2 regions of the Clostridium sp. CM039 genome follow, and region 2 is predicted to be linked to the other one. Evidence: predicted binding sites of a transcription regulator. Region 2 holds the regulator's gene; the other holds the start of a gene.
The links. Region 2 encodes NrdR, which represses ribonucleotide reductase genes. Its sites were predicted from a motif close to CACNANATNTNGTG; they were not measured.
Positions count from the first base shown of each region.

Region 1: a site for NrdR is predicted at 3,745-3,758, ahead of ACWJJ2_RS09490 (vitamin B12-dependent ribonucleotide reductase). Genes of this name have one in related genera too.

Region 1 is NZ_CM143649.1:1,998,156-2,004,152, forward strand. It holds gene ACWJJ2_RS09475 (cation-translocating P-type ATPase) at 1-1,864, shown strand, start outside; gene ACWJJ2_RS09480 (CvfB family protein) at 1,922-2,761, opposite strand; gene ACWJJ2_RS09485 (gamma carbonic anhydrase family protein) at 2,926-3,456, opposite strand; gene ACWJJ2_RS09490 (vitamin B12-dependent ribonucleotide reductase) at 3,924-5,997, shown strand, end outside.
Region 2 is NZ_CM143649.1:695,592-701,588, reverse strand. It holds gene pnpS (two-component system histidine kinase PnpS) at 1-1,094, opposite strand, end outside; gene ACWJJ2_RS03280 (response regulator) at 1,097-1,792, opposite strand; gene nrdR (transcriptional regulator NrdR) at 2,026-2,481, opposite strand; gene ACWJJ2_RS03270 (YlmC/YmxH family sporulation protein) at 2,542-2,802, opposite strand; gene ACWJJ2_RS03265 (IS3 family transposase) at 3,115-3,933, opposite strand; gene ACWJJ2_RS03260 (helix-turn-helix domain-containing protein) at 4,008-4,691, opposite strand; gene sigE (RNA polymerase sporulation sigma factor SigE) at 4,771-5,478, opposite strand; gene spoIIGA (sigma-E processing peptidase SpoIIGA) at 5,534-5,997, opposite strand, start outside.

The DNA of each region.
Region 1 (5,997 bases), 1.3 Mb from region 2:
TTTTGAAATGTTACTTACATCTATTAGTTTAGCAGTAGCTGCGATACCTGAGGGTCTTCCTGCAATAGTCACTATAGTACTTGCTATGGGCGTTCAAAAAATGATAAAGAAGAATGCAATTGTACGTAAATTACCCGCAGTTGAAACTTTAGGTTCAGTAAATATTATATGTTCAGACAAGACAGGAACATTAACTCAAAATAAAATGACTGTAACAAAATTCTATACAGATGGCCTCTTAGGTAATATAACCAATTTAAACATTAATGACAATAAGCATAAGCTCTTACTTGAGAATCTTATTTTATGTAATGATGCTACGTACTCTGAGGGTTCAAAAACAGGTGACCCAACTGAAATTGCTTTACTAGTAGCTGGGGTAACTTACAATATATTTAAAGACCATTTAGAAAAAATCCATAAAAGAATCGCTGAGATTCCTTTTGAATCAGATAGAAAATTAATGACTACTGTAAATAAATATGATAATGAATATTATGTAATGACAAAAGGGGCTATTGATAATCTCTTAAAACTATGTACTAAAGCCTGTATTAAAGGCAATATAATAGAAATTACTCCAGTCATAAAAAAAGAAATATTAGATGTGTCTAATAAAATGTCTGATGATGCTTTAAGAGTTCTAGGCGCAGCTTATAAAATTCTTCCAACATCTCATGTGGATATTGATTCTTTAGAAAGTGATTTAATACTTATTGGCCTGGTAGGTATGATAGATCCACCTAGACTGGAAGTTAAGGATTCTATTTCTGTGTGCACGAATTCCGGAATAAAAACTGTAATGATAACCGGCGATCACCAAAACACAGCTTTTGCTATAGCGAAAGACCTTAATATTACTAAAGATCCCCTAGCAGTTATGTCTGGCTCTGAGCTTGATAAACTTTCAGATGAAGAACTAAATAGTAAAATTGATAATATAAGGGTATTCGCAAGAGTGTCTCCAGAGCATAAAGTAAAAATTATAAATGCTCTTAAATCCAAAGGAAATATTGTATCAATGACTGGTGATGGAGTAAATGACGCGCCATCCCTGAAAATGGCAGATATAGGTGTAGCCATGGGTATAACAGGTACTGATGTAGCTAAAGGTGCTGCTGATATGATATTAATAGACGATAACTTTTCAACTATCGTTTCCGCTATAAAGGAAGGAAGAAATATCTTCACGAATATCAAGAAAACTGTAGTATTTCTTATTTCCTGTAATGTTGGAGAAATTATTGCTTTATTTCTTGCAATACTTTTAGGTTGGGCATCGCCACTTAGACCTATCCATATATTATGGGTTAACTTAATTACAGATACGCTTCCAGCTTTAGCTTTAGGTGTAGATCCTGGCGACCCCGACGTAATGAAGTATAAACCACGCAACCAAAAAGATGGTTTATTTAAAGGTTCAACATTAGGTTTACTTCTTAACGGATTGTTAATAGGTTTAGTAACTTTAGCAGCCTTTATAATAGGTGCAAAATATTATAGTGGCATAACTAACTTATTCCCACTATTCCCTCAAAACATTTCACAAGATGCTTTAAAACATGCACAAACTATGGCATTTGTAGTACTTAGTGTTTCTCAGCTTGTTCATTCTTTAAATATGAGAAATAATAAAAAATCCATATTCCAAATAGGTTTATTTTCAAACAAATATTTAATTGCAGCTATAGTTTTAGGTATACTGCTACAAGATTTGATAATAACTATTCCACCTCTAGCAAATGCTTTTAGTGTTCATGCTTTAAGTTTAGCAGATTGGGGTATCGTTACTATTTTAGCCTTAATGCCATTACTTTTTAATGAAATTGTAAAGATATTTAAACGTAGTTCATCTAAAATATAAATAGTAAAAGGCCGATGAGTTAACTCATCAGCCTTTTACTATTATAAATATATCTAATTACTTTAATCTAGTACCTTCTTCATCTTGATGGATTAGCCCATTTTTCATAAGTCCTCCTAATGCCCTTTTAAATGCATTTTTGCTTGTTTTAAAAACTTTCTTTATATCATCTGGAGAACTTTTATCATTGTATGGCATAAAGCCATCACTTTTATCTAAGTATTCTATTATTTGTTCCTCAACTACATCTCTTTCTTCTAGTCTTGGTTTTCTTGCTGTTACGTCCATTTTGCCATCTTCATAATATTTTTTCACTCGTACACTTAATCTATCTCCTGGTATTACACTCATATAATTCTCATTTCTTAGAATAACCGCCCTATAAATATCATCAATAGCTATCATTACTGTACCATTAGTCTGGATTCCGTATACTGTTCCTTCCACTTCCTCATCAATATCATATGAATCTGTATCGTATAAATATTTATCAATAAAAGTAGTGGCCGCTATTCTTCCAGTCTTATCTAAATATATATAAAAAAGATATTTTTTGCCTGTTTCTAATTTGTAATTTTCCTCCTTAAAAGGAACTAATACGTCTCTTTCTAAACCAATTTCTACAAAACTTCCTATTGCAGTCATGTCAATTACTTTAAGGTAGGCTAAATCACCAACCTTTGCAAGAGGTTTTTTTAAAGTTGAAATTAACCTATCACTTGAGTCCCTATATACGAAGGCTTCAACTTCATCATCAATATTAAGTGCTCTACCTAAAGTGCTTTTCATTGGCAATAATATATCATCACTAGTGTTTTCAGTCTCTGCGCCCAAATAGTACCCAAATTCTGCTCGCCTAACTACTTTTAAATTATTAAATTCTCCTATTTTTATCATTTATTATCTCCTACCTTTTTTAAACTTTTGACCAATCTATATATTTGTTAAATTTATCAACATATTGTACTAAATATTTTCTATAAACATGTATTTATATTTCTGCTCATCTGTCACCTTTTCTATTCCATTTAATATTATCATTTTTCGCGCTCTATAACAATCTAAATTAAGGTATGGTCATTTATTTGTTTTGTATTATATTTCATTGAAAGCTCTACATAATGCTGAGCTGATTTTTTTAATCCTTCCTTTTCCTCTGTAGTTAGTTCGCGAATGACCTTTGCCGGCACTCCCATACAAAGAACCCCTGAGGGTATTTTCTTTCCTTGAGTAACTAAGCTACCAGCGCCGATTATAGTATACTCCCCTATTTCTGCTCCATTTAGTATAGTACTTCCCATTCCAATTAAAGTATAACTTGAAATTTTACAACCATGTATTATGGCATTATGTCCTATAGTTACATACTCTCCAATATTAACCGGAAATTCATCATCATTATGTACTGTACAATTGTCTTGAATATTTGTATAAGAACCTATAGACATGGAATTCATATCGCCTCTTAATACAGCTCCAAACCAAATACTACTGTACTCTCCTATAGACACATTTCCTATAACATCTGCACTGCAAGCAATATAAGAATGTTTATGTACATTAGGTATTTTTCCATCAAATTGATGTATCATAATTTCATCATCACCTCTTCCAAAATAATAAATACGTAGGTTTATTATGCATAATAATAAATATTTAGGTTTATTATTTTACATAATAATAAATATTTAGGTTTATTATTTTACATAATAATAAATATTTAGGTTTATTATTTTACATAATAATAAATATGTATTTATTATACTACTATATTATATAAATTTGCCGTTTATTCGTCATATTTTTGGTTAATATTTAATGTTGATTTTTATTTGATTCTATTATATAATACCATCTGTAGTTATAATTCTTTTTCTACTTACTACATATGGTGTTATACTAATATAACACATAATAATTAAACTAAATAATCAAGAAAATCTTTTAGTGTAGTAATATCAACCATACAGAAGTATGTTTTACATAATTTAGACTTAATCTTAATTATCATGCAACTAATAGGAGGTGAATATACTAGCTTTTTAAGCTAGTATTAATTATGGCGGAGATAAAAAATTTAATCAAACGATTTTATACAAAGGAATTAGAAAAAGATAAAACTATTACTGTTTTTGATTTGTTCAAATGGAAAAAGGTAAATGTTTTTTTAAAAGACCATAAAACAAATAAAGTGCTTTTAGATATGAAGGCTTTAGAATTTCCAGAGCATTACTCTCAAAATTCTTGCGATATTATTGCTTCAAAATATTTCAGAAAATCTGGTGTTAATAATAAGCAAGGTTATGAGGATAGTATGAAAATGGTAGCTCATAGACTTGTTAATTTTTGGTGTGAATCCTTGACTGATGAGACTATTATTAAATCTCAAGAGGAAAAAAGCATTATTTATGATGAATTAATATATGCATTTTTAAATCAAATGTTTGCACCAAATTCTCCTCAATGGTTTAATACGGGCCTTAACCTATCCTATGGTATAAAAGGCGAATCATTAGATAATTTTTATTACGATGAAAAAGAAAAAATGATAGTTAAAAGCGAAGATGCTTATACAAGGACTCAAGCTTCAGCTTGTTTCATTCTATCAATCCAAGATAAACTACTTGGCAATCATTCAATCTCTGAGCAGTATGTAACAGAGACTAAATTATTTAAAGGTGGCTCTGGCACCGGAACTAACTTCTCATCCATAAGAGGTATAGGTGAAAGCTTATCTAGTGGTGGAGTTTCATCAGGTCTTATGAGTTTTTTAAGAGGACTTGACAGAAATGCTGGAGCTATAAAATCTGGTGGAACTACAAGGCGTGCTGCTAAGATGCTATGCCTTGATATCAATCACCCTGAAATAATGGAGTTTATGACTTGGAAAGCTAAAGAAGAAGATAAAGTACGCGCTCTTACTAAAATGGGTTATGATGGTAGCTTTGAAGGAGAGGCTTATGAGACTGTATCTGGCCAAAATGGAAACAACTCCATAAGATTCTCAGATGAATTTATGATGAAAGTTGATACCTTATCGAAAAATCCTAATCAGACTATTACTCTTAAAGGGAGATGTGATTCCACAGTTGATGCAGACATAAGTGTTAAGACGCTATGGGATACCTTTAATACCGCTGCTTGGCAATGTGCTGATCCAGCGCCTCAATTTGATGACACCTTTAATGCATGGCATACTTGCCCCGGTGGAGAAGATGGAGTAGTTAACGCTAAACATAATAGAATTAATTCGACTAATCCTTGTGGAGAATATGCTTTTTTAGATGATACCTCTTGTAATTTAGCTTCTATTAATATTTATAAATTTTATGATGCTTTGACTAAAAAATTTGATGTAGATGGATATGTCCATCTAATAGGACTTACTCAATTAGTCCTTGAATCCTCCATTCATTGGGGCCAGTTTCCAACTGAAGATATAGCAAGGAAAAGTTATTTATTTAGAACCACAGGTCTTGGGCTTTCAAATTTAGCTTCTTTATTTATGGTAATGGGCTATGCCTATGACTCAGAAGATGCTAGAAATATAGCTGCAGCGCTAAGTGGAATAATGACTGCACAGGCTTATTATGTATCATCTCTACTTTCAAAAGAACTAGCTCCTTTTGAAAAATATGAAATCAACAAAAAACATATGCAAATAGTTATAAGGAATCATGCAAGAGCTGCTGGAGCTCTAAATAGTAACTATGAACATTTGAATTATGATCCTATAAAAGTTAACCATGATATTTTAGGTAATGATTCCCTAAGCAATATAAGTGAAACCTTAAAAAACTGTTGGTCAAAGGTACTAAGCAGTGGCGAAAAATATGGTTTTAGAAATGCTCAAGTTACAGTTCTAGCTCCTACTGGCACTATTTCTTTTGCAATGGATTGTGGTGCAACCTCAGTTGAACCATATTTCAGCCATTTTATTTATAAAAAATTATCTGGTGGTGGATTTATGACCATCGTAAACCCTGTAATTAAAGACTCATTGGATAACCTTGGATATTCCGAAAGTGAAACAAATGATATTCTTGATTATATTCTAAGAAAAGAAAAGGTTGATGAAAACGGCTTTGAATATGAAAAAATCATTGATGGAAAAATTGAGGGTGCTCCACATT
Region 2 (5,997 bases):
ATAGAGGTTAAAGGCGTTTTAAGCTCATGAGAAACATTAGCAACAAATTGTGTTCTCATATTTTCCAATTTTTTCACTTCTGTAATATCTTGAACAACTGCCACAGTGCCTATATGTTCGCTTCTGTTAATTATATCTGTAGTTTTTATTCTAAGTTCTCTTTCTTGTGGCCAAACTATCTTTATTTCCTTATAATCATTATCACTTTGGTGGAAGATATTTTCTAATTCAAAATCCCTTATATTATCCAGAAGATTCTGCCCTATAATATCTTTAGTGATTCCAAATGTTTTTTTAGCATATGGATTAATCATTATCACTTTATTTTTTCTATCTACAGCAATGACTCCACTATCCATACTTTGCAAAATAGCCTCAAGCCTGTTTTGCTTATCGGTAACTTCATTCAATGTAGACTCTAGTTTATCCGCCATCTCATTAAAATTCTTAGCTAGTTGTCCTATTTCACCATCTGATAATACTCTAGCTCTTCTATGAAATTCGCCCTTACTAATTCTTGAAGTAATAAAAATCAAGTCGGTAATTGGTTTTACTATAATATATGATAGTTTTAGAGAAAACCAAATTGACATTATTGCTGAAAAAATTATGGCTAAGATGTAAAGCTTAAAATATTTACTGCCTAATCCATTTACAATTTCAAGAGGCATAGAACTTCTAATAATAAACCCATCACCAAAAGTGGTTGCAAAATACATCATATTCCGATCAGTAGATTTACTATATCTCACTGTAAATCCACTGCCGCTTTTTCTTGCGTCTTTTATTTCTTGCCTATCATTATGATCATCCATAGTTTCCCCGCTTATATTTGAATCATAAATAACTTTACCATTTTTATCAACATAGGTAACTCTTAGCTGCGAACTTTCTAAGTTCTCCATAAAAAATTTCTGAGGGTCTCTTAAATTATTACTTTGCAATAATCTAATAATCATATTGTTATTAATTTGAAGCTTCCCTTTTAGATTTTGCTGATATTCATAATTAAAAATAGACGTGAATAATGCAGTTACTACCACAAATATAAAAATCACAGTGCTTAACAAATATATAAGTAATTTTTTTTTCATAATTACTCTCCAAAATTAAATCTATATCCTATGCCCCTAATAGTCTGGATATACATTGGATTTTTATCATCTTCTTCAATTTTTTGCCTTAAATGTCTTATGTGAACGTCAACAGTTCTTGTTTCTCCTAAGTATTCATAACCCCATATTTTATCTAATAAAAAGTCTCTAGTCATAACTCTTCCTTTATTCTTTATCAAAATTTCCAATAGTTCGAATTCCTTTAATGTCAAATCAATTTTGATTTCACCTTTAATAACCTCGTGCTTACCAAAATCAATAGTCAAATTTCCAACACTAAAAGACTTTTCAGCTACTTGCATATTGGTTCTTCTAAGCATGGCTTTGATTCTTGCTACTAGCTCCCTTACTGAGAATGGCTTTGTAATATAATCGTCTGCCCCTAACTCTAGCCCTATTATTTTATCTATTTCTTCTGCTTTTGCTGTTATCATTATTATTGACATATTTGACATAGATGAATCTTTTCTAATTTCCTTACAAACATCTAGGCCATCCATTCCAGGTAACATTAAATCTAGTAACATCAATTGCGGCAATTGTTCTTTAGCAAGTTTTATAGCATCTATACCATTATTAGCACACATAACTTTATAACCATTCTTCTCCAAATTAAATTTAATTAACTCTTGTATATGTTCCTCATCATCAACCACTAATATTTTTTCTTCAGCCATGTTAATCCCTCCATATTTCAGCGTTAGTTTATTGTTTTAAATAAACAATAATACATTTTCTTTTGTTTATTATTACTAGCCTTAATATTACTCTAAATATCCTCACTAGTAAACTGTTCTATTACTTACCTGATAGTTTCATATCATCAGCCTCTAATATATTTAGCTGCTACGTCATAATTTTCTCGTAGTTTTTCAAAAAAAAATTATAAAAAAAATGCCTAAGGGCATTTTCATTCCTTAGACATTAATTTCCTTATCTCTTCCATGAATGTATTAATATCTTTGAATTGCCTATAAACTGAAGCAAACCTCACATAAGATACCTCATCTACATTTTTTAATATGCTCATAATGATTTCTCCTATATAATCTGATTTCACTTCTGTAAGCATTTCATTGTTTAACTGTTTTTCTACTTCATCACAAATAGCTTCTATTTGTTTTCTTGACACCGGCCTCTTTTGGCATGCCTTCATAAGGCCATTTAATATTTTCGTTCTGTCAAAATATTCTCTATTAGAATCCTTCTTTATTACTAAAATAGGTACATCTTCCACTTTTTCATATGTAGTATATCTCTTAAAACAACTTAGGCACTCTCTTCTTCTTCTAGTTGCAATATTCTCATCTGTTGATCTAGAATCAACTACTTTACTTTCTTCACAGCTGCAATATGGACATTTCAATGGCCTTCACGTCCTTTTCATAGTATAGTTAGCAAATATACTAACATTATACACTTTTTCCTATTCGTTTTCTATATTTACATCACTACCATCTACAAGAATAACATCTACCCCAATTTTCTTTACTTTTTCCCAAGGTATCTCAACACTATTATTTTTATTGAACCAAGATGACTTTTGGGTTGGCATTAGGATTGAAATAATTCTATAGTCTTCACAATCAACTTTTAAATCTTTGATATATCCCATTTTTGAGCCTGAACTTATATCTATAATTTCCATCTGTCTTAAATTATTTATTGCAAACATTAAACTTTCCATTTTGTTCACCCCCAATAAGTTTTCATAAACCCTTTTTTTAAACCAGCTAGTCACTACTCTAGTCTATTTTTAGAGGCCTAGCACTTTATATTATTTATATTCATAAGTTATTAAAAATATTATTTATAATTAGAACATTTCTTTATTTGTTTCATTTTGCTTAATATTTAATCTTCAAATAATAACTTTTAAAATCGGTTTCTAAAATAAATTTATAAAAAGGGTCCTACTTTGAACTGCCCCCTGTCAAGTAGACAGTGGAAATAATTAAAGATTTTATGTAAGGCGTCTATCATTTGGTAGGCGCTTTATTTATGCTGCATTACCTAATAGATATCGCTGATATTCCATTGGTGTCATGCACTTTAAACGTTTTTGATAACGTCTATTATTATAATATTCTATATAGTCTTCAATCGATTTCTTTAAGCTTTCATAGTCTTCAAATTTATGAAGATAATACATTTCTGTTTTTAAGATTCCCCAAAATCCTTCCATTGGACCATTATCAATACAATGCCCAACCCTCGACATGCTCTGTATCATTCCAGCTTTTTTTAGTTTTTCTTTAAATATTTTTGAAGTATACTGGAAACCTCGGTCACTATGAAATATTGGTTTAGCATCAGGGTATACTTTAACAGCAAGATTAAAGGTTTGATAAACCAATTGGTTATTATTAGAATGACCAATGACATATGAAACAATACTTCTATCACCTAAATCAAATATTGCACTTAGATAAGCCTTTTGTCCACTTCTCCCATATTTAAACTCGGTTACATCTGTAAGCCATTTTTTATTGACTTGTTCTGCTTTAAAATTTCTATCCAAAATATTTTCTGCAGTAACTTCAGGAGTTGACTTAATATAATTATATCTTTTTTTTCTGCATACGGATTTTAATCCTAATATCTGCATCAGACGATAAATTCGTTTATAATTAACTTTTTTATTATATTCTCTACGGATTTTAATCGTCATCTGGCGATAGCCTAAGATACCGTCTTTTTCCTCATATAACTCACAAATAAGCTTTAATAATTCTTCGTTTTTCAATACTCGGTTACTTTTTTCTCTGTGTAGCCATTTATAATATGCAGAATGGCTAACGCCGCCTATAATGCACAACTCAGTTATAGGAAATTTATCTTTGTTAGATAATTCTTGGATTGCAAGATAAGTATCTTCGTATCTAGCTTCGCTTAATATCGCCTTCTTTCTATCTCTTGGATTTTTTTTAGAAGAGCATTCTCCATCCGTAATCTTCTATTTTGTGCTTCTAAAAGCTTGTATTGAGCTTTTAGCTTTTCATCTTCTGTCATTAACTCTTCAGCCTTTGGCTTTCCACGTCGGTCCAAAAGCCCTTCAATACCAAACTGATTATACTTCTTCATCCAGGTATAAATCTGAGGATAAGATACCTTATATTTTTCAACAGTTTTATTATAACTGTTATTGTTTTCAATACAGTACTTTATGATTTCAATGCGTTCAATATAAGAAGTTTTGCGTCCTTTGGTCATGATTATTTTTCCTCCTGTTCCAGAAGATTTTATGTTTTCATGACCATTATACTTCTTTATCCAATTGCATAAAACTGTATTTGACGAAATATGATACTTAATGCATAAATCATTCAGTGAGCCATGCCCATCAAGATATTCTTTTACAATGTTAATCTTGATTTTGGCAGTATAAGAAGTATTTTTGCTAGAATGTTTTAACCCAGCTTCACCTTCTGATTTATATCGTATTACCCATTTTTGAAAAGAACTCTTATGTACTTGAAGTTTGTTGCATAAACTTAACATACTAGCTTTTCCATTTAAATATGATGTTACAGACTTAATTTTTTGTTGGTCTGATATAGTTGATTTTCTTCCCATAAAAAAATAGCCCTCCTTATAGTAAACAGTTTTATTATTTTAACTGTCTACCATAAGGGGAGCATATCACTTGCGGCCCCTATACCATTTTATTTATTTCTTTTTGTAATCTTTTTATTATTCTTTTTTCAAGCCTTGAGATATAAGATTGTGATATTCCAAGTATATCAGCCACTTCTTTTTGTGTTTTTTCTATGGTTCCATTTAAGCCAAATCTTAATTGAACAATTTCTTTTTCTCTTGAATTTAAACGTTGCATAGCAAGCCAAAGCAATTGTTTATCTACATCTTCTTCAATAATATTATAAACCACATCGTTGTCCGTTCCAATAATGTCTGAGAGCAGCAATTCATTACCGTCCCAATCAACATTTAGAGGCTCATAAAGAGAAATTTCTGTTTTAATTTTACTATTTCGCCTAAGATACATTAAAATTTCATTCTCTATACATCTTGAAGCATATGTAGCTAGCTTAATGTTCTTTTCAGGATCAAAAGTATTAACTGCTTTTATAAGCCCTATGGTTCCTACAGAAATTAAATCTTCAACATTTAAGCCTGTATTCTCAAACTTCCTTGCTATATATACTACCAGTCTTAAATTTCTTTCAATTAAGGTAGCTCTCACCTGCTTATCACCTGTATCTAATTTAACTACTAACTCATACTCTTCATCCTTAGTTAAAGGAGGTGGCAATGCATCGTTCCCTCCTATATAAAACAAATTGTTTGAAAATATTTTGAATTTAGCAAATAACTTGTTTAACATCACTTTAAAATTGAACATAATTTCCTCCCCATCTATATTATTAGCACATAGCGATCATTTCCTATTAAATCATCTAACTGAGTATCCCTCTAGACATAAGAGCGTTATAGTCATTATCTTTGCTTAATTTATACTCACAAAATGCTATAATTACATCTCTTGTTTCAACATTCTTTTTATCAATATGAATATTAATATACTGTGGTTTAAACCCTATAAGCCTTCCATTAGTGCCATTCACTACATTATAAGGAATAAAGTAAGTGTTGTTTCTTTCTAACAAAATTTCGCTTAAAATATCCCGTTCAACAATTAATACTGGTAAGTTGGTAGCAGGTTCACGAAGCTCATTTCCAGTATCTAAAAATGCCTTAATAGTTTTTTTATAGCTTTTATTTATTATATCAACAGTGTATATAAGTGTTGATATTTTTTTTCTATCTCCAATAAAAATCATGATCCTGTATATCAATATATAAATTATCATTACTGAAAGCATTAATTTTTCGTAAGGAAAATTTATTATGATTATATCAA